2 regions of the Paenarthrobacter sp. 4246 genome follow, and region 1 is predicted to be linked to the other one. Evidence: predicted binding sites of a transcription regulator. Region 1 holds the regulator's gene; the other holds the start of a gene.
The links. The regulator HrcA, encoded in region 1, represses chaperone genes, less so after heat shock. The targets are predictions, from matches to a motif close to TTNGCACTCGNNNNNNNCGAGTGCNAA.
Positions count from the first base shown of each region.

Region 2: ABIE35_RS00250 (FmdB family zinc ribbon protein) is a predicted target of HrcA. The motif match lies at 2,754-2,780, and genes of this name have one in related genera.

Region 1 is NZ_JBEPOP010000003.1:191,049-198,213, reverse strand. It holds gene ABIE35_RS06280 (GerMN domain-containing protein) at 1-544, shown strand, start outside; gene ABIE35_RS06275 (16S rRNA (uracil(1498)-N(3))-methyltransferase) at 606-1,370, opposite strand; gene dnaJ (molecular chaperone DnaJ) at 1,373-2,500, opposite strand; gene hrcA (heat-inducible transcriptional repressor HrcA) at 2,551-3,558, opposite strand; gene ABIE35_RS06260 (DUF3097 domain-containing protein) at 3,707-4,558, shown strand; gene ABIE35_RS06255 (DUF4870 domain-containing protein) at 4,680-5,093, shown strand; gene hemW (radical SAM family heme chaperone HemW) at 5,124-6,353, opposite strand; gene lepA (translation elongation factor 4) at 6,354-7,165, opposite strand, start outside.
Region 2 is NZ_JBEPOP010000001.1:44,613-51,777, reverse strand. It holds gene ABIE35_RS00260 (AAA family ATPase) at 1-1,526, shown strand, start outside; gene cpaB (Flp pilus assembly protein CpaB) at 1,553-2,356, opposite strand; gene ABIE35_RS00250 (FmdB family zinc ribbon protein) at 2,427-2,690, opposite strand; gene ABIE35_RS00245 (5-formyltetrahydrofolate cyclo-ligase) at 2,848-3,498, opposite strand; gene galU (UTP--glucose-1-phosphate uridylyltransferase GalU) at 3,597-4,532, shown strand; gene ABIE35_RS00235 (GNAT family N-acetyltransferase) at 4,540-5,151, shown strand; gene ABIE35_RS00230 (hypothetical protein) at 5,297-6,178, shown strand; gene ABIE35_RS00225 (SDR family oxidoreductase) at 6,185-6,985, shown strand; tRNA gene ABIE35_RS00220 (tRNA-Ala) at 7,023-7,095, shown strand.

The DNA.
Region 1 (7,165 bases):
CGTCATTACAGTCGATATTTCCCGCGATGCTTTCAACTCAAACCTGGACGCCGGCATGGCGCAGCGGGCAGTGCAGCAACTCGTCTACACGGCGACGGCCGCAGCCTCGTCTTCAGGGCTCATCAATTCAGGGCAGCAGATTCAAGTGGTCATCCTGGTTGATGGCCATAAGGACTACATGGCGTTCGGACAAGTGCAGCTGGGTGAGCCGATGACGCGCGACGCCTCCTTGGTTGCCCCGCTCTGGATCATCGATCCGCAGGAAGAGACCACCCTGCCCACAGGACTGGTCAAGTTCAACGGGCGGAGCACGGACAGCTCCAAGCCCATCGCCTGGCAGGTACTGCAGGACAACGGCAAGGGCGAAAAGACCAGCCTTCTCACCGGCCAAACGCAAGCCACCGGCGAACCCGGGCAGTATGGGTTGTTCACTTTTGGCGCTACGTTGAAAGCCGGCCAGTACGAGGTACGTGTCTCCCAGGTGGACAGCGCCGGAAATACCATCGCGACGAGCACCGACACGCGGCTGTTCAGGGTCGGGTAGCGGTTCACGGTCGAGTAGCTGCCCCGGGCCGGTTGCGGACTAAGGCCGCCAGGCTACACCGCTACCAGCGGCCCAGGATGTCGCTCGCAAGAACGACGGCGGCCGGTCCCGCCGTCGACGACCTCAAGACATGATGCCCCAAAAGTGCCGTCACGGCGCCGGCATCACTGAGCCGCGTTACCTCGCGGGGGGAGATCCCGCCCTCGGGCCCCACAATCAGCAGCACCTCGCGGGGTGCGGTGGAATTGGTTGCCGCCACCTCTTCAAGGACGGTCCGCAAAGGATACTTGGCGTCTTCATGCAGGATGATGGCAAGGTCAGCCTGGGCAACGGCTTTCGCGAGGGACCCGGTGTCCACCATAGTCCGCACCTCGGGGATCCATGCCCGCCGGGCCTGCTTGGCGGCAGCGGTAACCACTGACTCCCACTTCGCATGGGCCTTTGCGGCGCGATCGCCCTTCCAGCGGACAATCGAACGCTCCGACTGCCACGGAAGCACAGCGTCGATTCCGAGTTCCGTGGCCGTCTCGATGGCAAGTTCGTCGCGATCACCTTTAGCCAAGGCCTGGACCAGCACCAGCCGGACGTCCGGCTGCTCTTCCAAGACCACGTCGGAGGCGATGACGGTGAGGCTGGCGGGCCCGGCTTCTGCGACCGTGCCAGTCAACCGCGCGCCGGCACCATCGGCTATGTCAACGGGCTCTCCCACCTCAAGCCGCTTGACCGTAACCGCGTGCCGCGCTTCTGAACCTTCCAGCACGAACCTGGCGCCGGGGCTGACATCGCTAAGGCTGCCGGTCGAGGTGAAGAAAACGGGGTTGCTCACCGCTACAGGTTACCGAGCTTGTCCCGAAGCTTGGCGAACATTCCGCCGCTGGCCACGAGCTTTCCTTCGGTGAACTGCTCCCCGCGAAGCTTGGCGAGCTGCTGCAGCAATTCCTCCTGCGCAGGATCCAGCTTGCTTGGCGTTTCAACGTGGAGGTGTACCTTGAGGTCCCCACGGCCATAACCACGCAGGTGCGTGACGCCCAGCCCCCGAAGGGTGATGATCTCGCCTGACTGGGTTCCGGCCTTCACATCAATGTCCTGTGCGCCGTCGAAAGTATCCAGCTGCAGCTCCGTACCCAGCGCCGCGGCTGTCATGGGCACGCTGAGGGTGGCGTGGAGGTCGTCGCCTTCGCGCATGAACATGGAATCGTTGTTGACACGGATCTCCACGTAGAGGTCGCCGGACGGGCCTCCTGCTGGGCCTGCTTCGCCCTGACCGGACAACTGGATGCGCGTACCGGTGGCAACACCGGCAGGAACCTTGATGGTCAGGGAACGGCGGCTGCGGATGCGGCCTTGGCCGTTGCACTCATTGCAGGGGTCCTTGATGACCGTGCCGAAGCCCTCACAGGAACCGCAAGGGGCAGCGGTCATGACTTGGCCAAGAATGGACCGTACAGCGCGCTGGACCTGGCCGCTGCCGCCACAGATGTCACAACGTTCCGGGTGGGTGCCCGGGCGGCAGCAGCTGCCGTCACAGGTGGGGCAGGTCACGGCGGTATCCACTTCGAGCTTCTTGTTGACACCGAAAACGGCGTCCTTCAGGTCAATGCGGACACTGATGAGCGCGTCCTGGCCGCGTCGGACACGGGAGGCCGGGCCGCCATGACCACCCCCACCACCAAAGAAGGTGTCGAAGATGTCCTGGAACGCAAAGCCCTGGCCGGAATATCCACCGCCAAACCCGTTGTCCGTTCCATTCTCGTTGCCGGTGGCATCGTAGACGCGGCGCTTCTGGGGATCGGACAGCACCTCATAAGCATGGGTCACGGCTTTAAACTGCTCCGCGACGTCCTCCCCTGGGTTTACGTCCGGGTGGAGTTTCCGCGCCAACTTGCGGTACGCCTTTTTGATCTCTTCCCCGGTGGCTTCCGGCGAGACTCCCAAAACGTCATAGTGGCTGCTCAAAGTCGGTATCTCTTCCTTGTTGTACTGCGGATGTTTCTTCGGGCCGGCGTTCAGCCGCCGAGAATGCGTGAAAGGTAACGGGCCACGGCCCGGACGGCGGCCATGGTAGTTGGATAATCCATGCGGGTTGGCCCCAGGATCCCTACCTTGGCGCCGGAGCCGTAGCCGGTGGCTACGACGGAAGCTTCGGCCAATCCGTCATAGGGATTTTCCCGGCCGATGCTCACGGTGACGCCTCGGGGGTCGTCCCCCATGTCTGACAACAACCGGAGCATGACAACTTGTTCCTCAAGGGCTTCCAGCACCGGACCGATGCTCAAGGGGAAGTCCACGTTGGATCTGGCGAGGTTGGCAGTACCCGCCATCAGGATGCGTTCTTCGCGGCTGTTGTCGCTCAAGGCCTGCAGTCCGTTGGCCAAGGTTTGGGCCAGTCCCCGAAGCTCCGGCGGACACAGGGCAATCACCGACGGAAGCACCTGCGGCAACAGGGCCAGTTGCGTCCCTGCGATGCTGCTCAGGAACCGGGACCTCAATTGCATCAAAGCGTCGTCGCCCACGTTCGAACCAGCGTCGATGACCTTCTGGCCGACGCTGCCGGTATCGGCAATCAGCACCACCAACACCTGTTGAGGCGCCAACAGGACGAACTCAACATGCCGTACCAGGGCGCGGTTGGAGTGCGGATACTGCACGACGGCGACCTGGTTGGTCAGTTGCGACAGGAGCCTTACGGTGCGCTCCAGAATGTCGTCTACCTCATCAGGGCCTTCAAGCAACGAATGGATGGCCCGCCGCTCGGCGGCCGAAAGGGGCTTGACCTGGGAGATGCGGTCGACGAACAGGCGGTAGCCCTTGTCGGTGGGAATGCGGCCGGCACTGGTGTGGGGCGCTGCAATGAGGCCTTCCTCTTCCAGAACGGCCATGTCGTTACGGATGGTGGCGCTTGAAACACCGAGATGGTGCCGTTCAACAAGGGCCTTCGAACCGACAGGCTCGCGTGAATGCACGTAATCTTCAACGATGGCACGCAGCACTTCCAACTTGCGTGGCTCACTCATTGCTCCACCTCCTGACGACTGCCGTGGTCTCCGGGACCGGGTCCGCTTAGCACTCAACATGCCCAAGTGCTAACCAGTCTAGTATGAGCCAACCCGTTGCTAGCATTGAACTTTCCTTTCCCAACCCAGCACAAAAGGTAGGAACTCCTTGGCTTTCGACACGTGGGGTCCGCAGGATCTGTCAGCTCCTGCCAAACGGCAACTACCGGAGGTTGCCGTCCAACGGGGGATGATCCTCGAAGATGTCCAATCTGGCTGGGTGGGCGAAGTCACCCGGGTTGAGAAAACCGGTGGCATGCACATCGTGTCCCTGGAGGACAGGCGGGGGAAGACGAAGTCGTTTCAACTCGGATTTGGCTTCCTGCTCGAGGGGCAGCCCATCCGCTTGATGCCCCCGGCTCCCCGACAATCGACGCCGGCCGTTCAGGCCGGGCGCACAGCGTCGGGTTCGGTGAAGGTTGAAGGACAACGCGCCCAGGTGGCCAAAGCCAGCCGCATTTGGGTGGAAGGAAAACACGACGCCGAACTCGTCGAAAAGGTCTGGGGCGACGATCTCCGCGTCGAGGGCATTGTGGTGGAGCCCCTGCATGGAGTCGATGACCTCAAGTCGGCAATCTCCGCCTTCAACCCCGGTCCCGGCCGGCGCCTCGGCATCCTGGTGGACCACCTCGTGGCCGGCTCCAAAGAGTCGCGCATCGCAGCTGAAGCCATGACTGTGCCTGGCGCCGCGGGAAACGTCCTGATTGTCGGCCACCCCTACATCGATGTCTGGCAGGCCATCAGGCCCAAAGTTCTGGGAATTGAGGCTTGGCCGTCCGTACCCCGCGGCACCGACTGGAAGACCGGGATCCTCACCGCCTTCGGGTGGCCTCACGAGACCGCTGAGGATATAGGACTGGGCTGGCAGCGTCTTCTTGGAGCGGTTCGCAGCTACGCAGACCTCGAGGCCTCGCTGCTGGGCCGCGTGGAGGAAGTCATCGATTTCCTCACAGTTCCCTGACCTTTGGCCCCAAAGCAGCAGCAACTGACGTGTCATCGTGGCGCTTGTCCCGGGAAGCCTGCCGGGGCCGGTATTCTGGGACAGCAACACCGCACCATCTTTACAGCAAAGGGAACACACCGTGGCAGAGAACGCTCCTGAAGAACCGGGCAGCGCCGCAGGCCAGCCCCAGTACCATGGCGCGCCTGCAAATGCGCTGCCACTGACCGCCAGCGAGGACAGGCAGTGGGCTACCTTGGCACACTTTGGCGGCATTCTCGGATGCCTGCCATCTCTCCTGATCTACTTGATCTTCCGTGACCGCGGACCGTTCACGGCACAGGAATCCAAGGAAGCGTTGAACTTCACGCTGCCTCCCACCATCGCTGCCGTTCTGGCCAACATCCTGGTGCTGTTGCCAGTAGTAGGCAACATCTTTGCCGTGATCGCCACTGGCATCTGGGTAGCCCTGACCTGCTTCTCCGTCTCGGCCGGAATCCGTGTCAACCACGGCCAGCCGCACCGCTACAAGCTCAACCTGCGCTGGATCAAGTAACCCTCCCCCAGCCATCAACCGGGCTGGGAATTAGTCGGGAAGAATTTTCCGGACTACGGCGTCAGCCAGCAGCCGGCCCTTCAGCGTAAGGGTCAACCGGCCTTTGAACGCTTGCACAGGATCAACCAGTTCGTCGGCGATCAGCCCTGCCATTGCATGGCGGCCGACCGCGTCCAAGGCATCCACTTCAAGCCCCGTACCGAGTCGTGCTTCCAGCATGATGCGTTCGACTTCCCGGGTTTCGGCGTCGAGGGTTTCCCGGCCTGCCGCCGGTGAGCTTCCCGCACCCAAGCGACCTGCGTATGCTGTGGGGTGCTTAACGTTCCACCACCGGACACCCCCTACGTGGGAGTGCGCACCGGGGCCGATGCCCCACCAGTCGTCGCCGCGCCAGTAGGCCAGATTGTGCCGGCACGCTTGATCGGGTGTGCGGGACCAGTTGCTGACCTCGTACCAGTTCAAACCAGCGGCAGAGATCAACGAATCAGCCAATTCGTATTTGGCCGCATGATCGTCGTCGTCAATTCCGGGCACTTCGCCGCGGCGGATCTGGGCCGCCAACTTTGTGCCATCCTCCACGATCAATGCGTAGGCGCTGATGTGGTCAGGCTCGTAGGACAATGCCGTCTCAAGGGACAACCGCCAGTCCGCCATGGACTCCCCCGGCGTACCGTAAATAAGGTCCAGGCTCACCGCGAGTCCGGCCTCACGGGCCCACTGGACCACGAGCGGCACGCGACTGGGGGTATGGGTCCGGTCAAGGACCTTCAACACGTGGGGCACAGCTGACTGCATGCCAAACGAGACCCTGGTGAATCCGGCATCGGCCAGCACCTTCAGGGACTCAGGGGTTACGGAATCCGGATTGGCTTCGGTGGTTACCTCGGCACCGGGCTCAAGCCCCCAATGGTCGACGGCGGCCCGCAGGATTCGTGCCAGGTCTTCCGCGGGGAGGAGCGTGGGCGTACCGCCTCCAAAGAAGACTGTACTCAGCCGCCGCCGGGGCAGCCCTGAGGCATCCAGTGCCAGAGCCGCGAAGTCGAGTTCGGACACCGCGGTTGTGGCGTAGGCGTCCTGGGAGGCCCCGCCGCCAAGCTCGGTGGCCGTATAGGTATTGAAGTCACAGTAGCCGCAGCGAACGGCGCAAAAAGGGATATGGACGTAGAGCCCGAAGTTGCGGTGCTCCACGCCATCCAGCACCTGCGGGGGAAGTACTCCGTCCGCAGGTGCCGGATCGCCCAAAGGTAGGACGCTGGGCATCTACTTCTTGGCCTTGTCCTTGGACTCGTCGGTGGTCAGGGCTGCGATGAATGCTTCCTGGGGAACCTCCACGCGACCCACCATCTTCATGCGCTTCTTGCCTTCCTTCTGCTTTTCCAGCAGTTTGCGCTTGCGTGTGATGTCACCGCCGTAGCACTTGGCAAGAACGTCCTTGCGGATGGCCCGGATGCTCTCGCGGGCAATGATGCGCGATCCGATGGCTGCCTGGATGGGCACCTCGAACTGCTGCCTCGGGATGAGCTCACGGAGCTTGCCGGTCATCATGACACCGTAGGCATAGGCCTTGTCGCGGTGGGTGATGGCACTGAAGGCATCCACTTGTTCACCCTGCAGCAGGATGTCCACCTTGACGAGGTCCGCAACCTGTTCGCCGTCGGCTTTCCAATCCAGCGACGCGTAGCCACGGGTTTTGGACTTCAGGAGGTCGAAGAAGTCGAACACGATCTCGGCCAGCGGAATCCAGTAGCGGAGTTCCACACGGTCCTCGGAGAGGTAATCCATGCCGCGCATTTGGCCGCGGCGGCTCTGGCAGAGTTCCATGATGGAACCAACAAACTCGTTGGGAGCCAGGATGGTGGCGGAAACCATCGGCTCGCGGACCTCGGAGATCTTGCCCGTGGGGTACTCGCTGGGGTTGGTGACGTGGATGACCTTCTTGTCCTCCAGTGTCACCTCGTATTCCACGTTGGGAGCCGTGGAGATGAGGTCCAGGTTGTACTCACGTTCAAGGCGCTCACGGGTTATTTCCAGGTGCAGCAAACCGAGGAACCCAACGCGGAAACCGAAGCCCA
Region 2 (7,165 bases), on a different contig from region 1:
CTGTGGAACCGCCAGTAGCCGGTGTTGCCAGCCACGAGAATGTGGACAGCGCCTTCAAAGCGCTGGCGAGGGTCCTTCCGACCTGGCAACTGAATTGGGTCTACCGCGCCGTTGACGAGGATTTGATCCTTCAGCTAAGCAAGAATTACTACGACGGCGGCCTGCGCCGCCTGCCTGACGGCAACTCTGTCACGGGACTGGACCGGTCCATCCTGGTGGAGTACATCCCCGATGGCACCGGGCTTCCGGGTGCTGACCATGAGGGCGTGGAGTCCGTCACTGCCGAGGTCAATCGCGTGGTGGACCTTGTGTTCGAACACGCAAGGCTGCGTCCCCGCACGTCCCTGGCGGTGGTAACGGCCAGCTTGCGCCATGCTGCCCGCATCGGCGAGGCCATCAGGCTTCAACTGCCCAACCACCCCCTGCTGTCCACGTTCTTTGGCGCCGGTCCCGAGTCCTTCCGTGTGGTGGATCTGGAGCGGGCCCAAGGCCTGGTACGTGATCACGTGATCTTCTCGCTGGGCTACGGCCGCACACCACATGGCCGGGCACTCCATTCGTTCGGTCCGCTGTCCGCTGAGGGTGGCCGGAACCGTTTCGCTTTGGCCATGACCCGCGCGCGGCGTTCCATGCACGTCCTGAGCTGCTTCCGTCCCGAGGACCTTGACCTCGATCGGCTGGCTCATGGTGCAGTGGACTTCTACGAGCTGCTGGACCGGGAACTCTCGGGAAACAGCAACCTCGGTACACCCGCGTCCCGTGCTGTTGCCAGTGAGCAGGCGCTCGGTGAGGATCCCTTGGTTGCTGACCTTGGAGAACGCCTGCGGGCCCGGGGAGCCCGGGTCTGGCATCTCTACGATGGCGTTCTGGACATCGCAGCTGCGGCGGATCCCGTCCACACGATCGGCCGGGAGGGAGCAGAAATCCCCACACCTGTCGCGATCGAATCCGATGGCACTGAACGCTACCGGCGGATGAGCGTCCGGGAACGCAGCCGGCTGCGTCCGCAGCTGCTGGAGCGCATGGGATGGCGCTACATGTCCCTGTGGACCATTGAGGTCTTCACTGATCCTTCGTCCTGCGCGGATCGCATCGGCTCCTACCTTGGGCTGGAGAATCACATTCCGCGGTCGACGTCGCCTGAGCATGGCTTCCTGGACATGGACGTTGAACAATTGAGTGTGGACAAGGGGCAGCAAACATTCGCTCCAAGTCCGGCACAGCAGGCACCAGACCAGATTGACGACGCTGCCGATGATGCAGACAGCGAAGCAGAGAACGGGAAAGAAGTACCACTGATGGAAGAAGCAACCGGTCCTGAAGGCGGGTCCGACACCGAATCCTCCGCGCCCGGCGCCGACACCACTGAAGAAACTGCGGACGCCACGGCCGCCGCAGCCAAACCAGGCGTGAGTGGCATTCTGCCCACCAAAGCAGCGGAAGACGATCCCCGGCGCTGGGGCGATGAGTCCGGTTACGACCATGAGCAGTGGCTTAAGGAACAAAAGCCGCCGCACTGGGGCTGACCGTCCACCGCCATCTGAACCACCCATCACGGGTTGACCAAAACAAAGAAAAGCTTGCCGTGCGTTGATGCGCCGGCAAGCTTTTCTGCTTGCTGTGGATCCGCAGCAACCACCACCAAGCCTTCGGTGTCGCTGGTGCCCAGCCATTCGCCTGCCTTGCCCCCGTGGGCTGAGGTCCAGAGCACGGGGACGGGACCGGCGAGTACTTGTGTTTCCCTGGATTCGTCATAGGATCCGGCTGCCGTGAGGACCACCGTGACCAACTGGCCGGGGGAGAGGAGCTGGATGGACGACGGGTCGGCCATCCGCAGGGGAACGGCTGCGGTGCCCACGGGTGATCCAGTGAGAAGCCCGGGACCCAGGAGGCTGGACTCAGTGGGGATCTGCCCCCGGCTCAAGGGAGCGGCCAACTGTCTGCCTGTGAGGTCCCCGCCATCTGAGAGGGCTCCGGTGACGGCGAGGTCCTGGGGCACTCCCACCCGGGTGAAATCGGCTTCTGTGAGAGTGGTTCCCGTGGGGAGGTCACGGGCGGCCACCATGACGCTGATCCGCAGCTCCGAAGCCGGAGTCAGCTGGTGGACGGCAATGCCGGCGGCCAGGCACAGCAGGAGGGCTACAGTGAGACGGCGGTTCCGGGCGATCCAGGAGCCGATCCTTCGCCTTCTGGCTTGGGAGGCAGAATGATCCAACGGCCGGTGAAAGCTTGCGGCATTGCTGCGCCGTCGGGGCGACCGCCCTCCCGCACCAGACGGAACCGGGGGCCAGGGGCCGGCAGGCGACGCTGAACGCCGGGCGCGGGCAAGGAGGGCGCTTCGAGACTGTTGTGGCATGCCGCCACGTTAACCAGCCGTGCGGGCCTCAATACAGGGGCCTGATGCGCTATGTGGAAAAGGGGTGAAGTTAGCTGGCTGCAGCTGCCGGTGCCGGGGCGGGTGCTGGAGCAGACGACGCGGCGGCAGGTGCAGCTGAAACAGTGCTGCCCTTGGCATCACGGGAATCAGTCCGGTAGAAACCAGAGCCCTTGAAGACGACGCCGACGCTGTTGAACTTCTTGCGAAGGGCGCCCTTGCACTCGGGGCACTCCGTCAGGGAGCTGTCAGAGAAGGACTGGACGATGTCAAAGGCATGGTCACAGTCTTTGCAGGCGTATGCGTATGTGGGCACTGAGTTCCTCCTTCAGGACAAAGGTCAGGTCCTGTGCAGCAACGGCGGAGATTTCGCTTCGCATTAGCAGTCGCAGGGCCTGAGTGCCAATTCTATCATCGGTCTGCAGTACATGCGCCAGTGGATGTGCCGGACCTCACCAGGCATTCCGAGGCCATCAGGCGGTATGCGTAAGGCCGCCCGTGCCCGGAGTGCCGTTGGGACCTTCCGTGCTGCCAAGGCGGACCACGCCGGAGGGAGTCAGCACCTCCCGCACGGGGCGGTCGAATGCTTCGGCGGGAATTGAACCTGAAGGCAACAGGTCGGCGTCGTACACCACCGCAATGGTGGGCGGCCGCTGGCCGGAATCGTCGAGCGCATGGAGGAGCCGGTCGTAATAGCCGCCGCCCTGGCCGATCCGGTTGCCATCCCTGTCCACTGCTGTGGCGGGCATGAAGATCCCCGCAGCGCCGGCCACCACCTGGCTTTCCAGGCGTTTGCCCTCGGGTTCGTCGATAGGGGCGTAGGAGGAGCGGACGAAAACTGTGGCCGGGGTCCAATAGACCCAGCTCAGCTGCCGGCCGGGTTCGCACACGGGAAGGAGGATCCTGTGTCCGGCCTCGTGCAAGGAATGGATGAGCGGCATGGTGGGTGGCTCAAACGCGACACCTACATAGACGGCAAAAGTGGCCGCCGTGCCGGAGGATGCTGCGGCCGCCCATCCCGTTCCATGCTGCGCGATCGACGCGCCGGAAGCAGCGATTTGCTCGGGGGAGAGGGCGCGCCTTTGGAGGCGGCGGCTGCTGCGGATGTCTTCCTTCGATGCCATGGGTGTCCGATCGTGAGGTTCGTCTGATGCCGGTGCGGCGACAAAAGCTGCCGTCCAGTCCACAGAAATGTTGGCCCGGCGCGGCGAGGGTTTAGCCGATGATGTATTCCTTCCGTTACATTAGTCCGGTGACTCTCGATAACAATGCTGTCCGTAAGGCCGTCATCCCCGCAGCGGGTCTTGGTACCCGTTTCCTGCCTGCAACAAAGGCGATGCCGAAGGAAATGCTGCCCGTGGTTGACAAGCCAGCCATCCAGTACGTCGTCGAAGAAGCGGTCAAGGTTGGCCTGCACGACGTCCTGATGATCACGGGGCGCAGCAAGCGCGCCTTGGAGGATCATTTCGACCGTGTGCCGGCGCTGGAAGCGACGCTGGCCGAAAAGGGCGATACCGCCAAGCTTGAGGCCATCCAATCCGCCACCAACCTCGGTGACATCCACTACGTCCGCCAAGGCGACCCCAACGGCCTGGGCCACGCTGTCCTTCGTGCAAAGCAGCACGTCGGACACGAGCCTTTTGCCGTCCTCCTCGGCGATGACCTGATCGACGCCCGTGATGACCTCCTGAGCGACATGATCGCCGTCCAGCAAAAGACCGGCGGTTCCGTGGTTGCCCTGATCGAGGTGGAGCCCTCCAAGATCAGCGCCTACGGTTGCGCCGACGTCGAGGAGATCGGTGAAGACGGCTACGTCCGCATCAAGCAGCTCGTGGAAAAGCCTTCTCCGGAAGAAGCGCCGTCCAACCTTGCCGTGATCGGCCGCTACGTGCTGCATCCGGCAGTGTTCGATGTCCTTGAAAAGACTGAGCCGGGCCGTGGTGGCGAGATCCAGCTGACTGACGCCCTCGAGGTACTGGCAGCCGGCGAAGGTGAAGGCTACGGGGTGTACGGCGTTGTTTTCCGGGGCCGTCGCTACGACACCGGTGACAAACTCAGCTACCTCAAGGCCTGCATCGAGTTGGCCTGCGAACGCGAGGACCTTGGTCCGGAACTGCGTGAGTGGCTGCCGACCTTCACTGCCTCGCTTCCCAAGTAACCTCAGGATGTACGGCTCTGCGATCTGGCCGGTGACGCTGGAAAGCGGAGACCTGCTTCTTCGCCCTATCCGATACCGCGACAAGCGGGAGTGGTCTGAAGTCCGTTCGCGGAACAGCGAATGGCTTGCTCCCTGGGAGGCGTCCAACCCGGCACCGGGTGGGCGCCTGCCCAGTTATCGGCAGATGGTGGCCTCGCTGAACAACCAAGCACGCCAGTCCACGGCATTGCCTTTCCTCATTGTCGAGCGGACTCCCGGTTTCCGGGAGCCGCTCATCGTAGGGCAATTGACGGTGTCTTCCATCATTTGGGGATCGGCCATGATGGCCACGCTGGGGTACTGGGTCGATAAGGAACGGGCCGGTCACGGTATTGCTCCGACGGCGGTGGCCATGGCAACGGACCATTGTTTCCAGGTGTTGGGCCTTCACCGCATGGAAATCAACATCAGGCCCGAAAACACGCCCAGCCTGAGGGTGGTGGAGAAGCTTGGATTCCGTGATGAGGGGTATCGGGAACGGTACCTGCACATCAACGGCGAATGGGCTGACCACCGATCCTTTGCCCTGACCTCGGACGAGGTTCCTGAGGGTCTGTTGCGTCGCTGGCTCAGAGGATAAACGGGCAGGTCATAGGCCATTTTGTCCGTATATCCAGTCATTTGAGGACTCGACGACGACACACCGGCCGCAATGCCGCCGCGCCCGGTGATTTGCTTCTACGGTTTTGAATGTGGACTTCCCTCTCAGCAGCTCAGTGATACTCGTGGTCACTGTTGCGCTGTGGATGGTCTGGGTGGCGCCCTATGTTCTCCGGAACCGGCGACAACAAGTCCAATCGGCCGCTGTTCCAGCAGGGGCAATCGACGACGAACCAGACGAACCGCAGGCAGGGGTGGTACTGACTTTGGCACCTCAGCAGGAGAAACCGATGGAGACCATGCACAGCAAAGCACCGGCGTCGCCCCAGGAATCCCGCACGGCTGAGGCGTCCCTGCGGAAAGCGCCCACTACTCCATTCACCATCCGCTATGCCCGGCTCACTTTGGCCTTGGCCGGCCTTGCCTTGCTGGTGACCGCGGCCGTTTCGGGCTTCCTTCTCATCTTTGGCGCCGGATCGTTCTGGCTGCCGCTGGTGTCCTTCATTGGTGCGGTGCTCGCCGTCGTAACGTTGCGGAAGCTCGCTCTCAGGGATCTTCGCGAACGCCGGGCACGCCGTGCGGCACAGGCAGCCCCCATCCCGACGCCCGCACGCTACTTGCCGAAGGAACCGGCAGTGGAAGCGAAGGAAACCACTGTTTTCGACGCCGAAGCCACCGCTCGTGAAGCTGCGCGCTTGTCCGCGGTCGAGCTTCGCCAGGCTGCCTTGGCGGTTGCCGTTGCCGCAGGGGACACATCAGCGCAGGCAACCGATTCCAAAGGTTCCAGCTGGGAGCCTGTCGCAGTTCCCAAGCCCACGTATGTTGAAGCCGCCAAGGCCTCAAGGCCGGCCCCTGAACCGCTGGACCTCCCTGAGGCACCCAAACCTGTGGGCAAGCCCGTCCTGAAGCAAGGTGCTGAGCAGGCCGAGGCATCTGCTGCCGTCTCCGCCAAGGGGCAGAGCGCGCTCAGTAACCTGGACGACGTTCTGCAGCGCCGCCGCGCCTAGCCACGCATGGCCAGTATCTGCGTCGCGGGTGGTACCGGCCAGGTAGGTCGCGAGGTTGTCCGTCTTGCTCTGGATGCGGGTCATGCGGTGACCTCCTTGTCACGCCACATGCCGCCTACCGGCTCGGAGAAGCATCACGACGGCGCCACCTACGTTGCGGGCGACGTCACCTCAGGAGAAGGGCTGGCGGCCGCACTGGAGGGCGCCGACGTCGTGATTGACTGCCTTGAAGGTCAGTTCGGCAAAGCCCAACAAAAATTCGCCGACGGCGGTGCCCGGCTTCTTGCCTCGGCTCACCGTGCGGGGGTCGGCAAGGCAGTGGCGTTGTCCATCATTAACTGCGATCTCAGTACATACTCGTATTACGTCTCGAAGGTTGGGAAAGAGCGGAAGTACTCTGCTTCTCCGCTGGAGACCGTGGTGGTTCGCGCAACACAGTTTCACGGCCTGGTGGCAATGATCTTCGCTGCCGGGGCCAAAGTGCGCCTTATTCCTGTCTTCAAGCGCACAAGGTTCCAGACCATCTCGCCGGTTGACGTTGCAGGGGCTCTGCTGGACGCTGCCGTGGAGAGCCCCGCTCCTGAACGTCACCGCCAGCGTACGGTGGTTGGTCCGGAACTGCTCACCATGCGGCAGATGGCGGAGTCGTGGAAGGCAATTACCGGCGCGCGGGGAAGGATTGTGGAGGTGCCGTTGCCCGGGGCGATGGGTGCATTCCTGCGATCCGGCAACAACCTGATCCCCGGGCAAAAGGATGGTGTGGAGACGTTCGTGTCGTGGTTGGAAAAGCGCCGGGAAAGTTTGTAGCCTAAGGACACTGGCCGGACGGTAACGGACTGGTCCAGGGGCTATAGCTCAGTTGGTAGAGCGCTTCGTTCGCATCGAAGAGGTCAGGAGTTCGAATCTCCTTAGCTCCACAATTCAGCCCTCCGGCTGTCGTCCTCGGCAAGTAGAGAATCCTTCAAGCACAAGCAAAAGACGAGTACC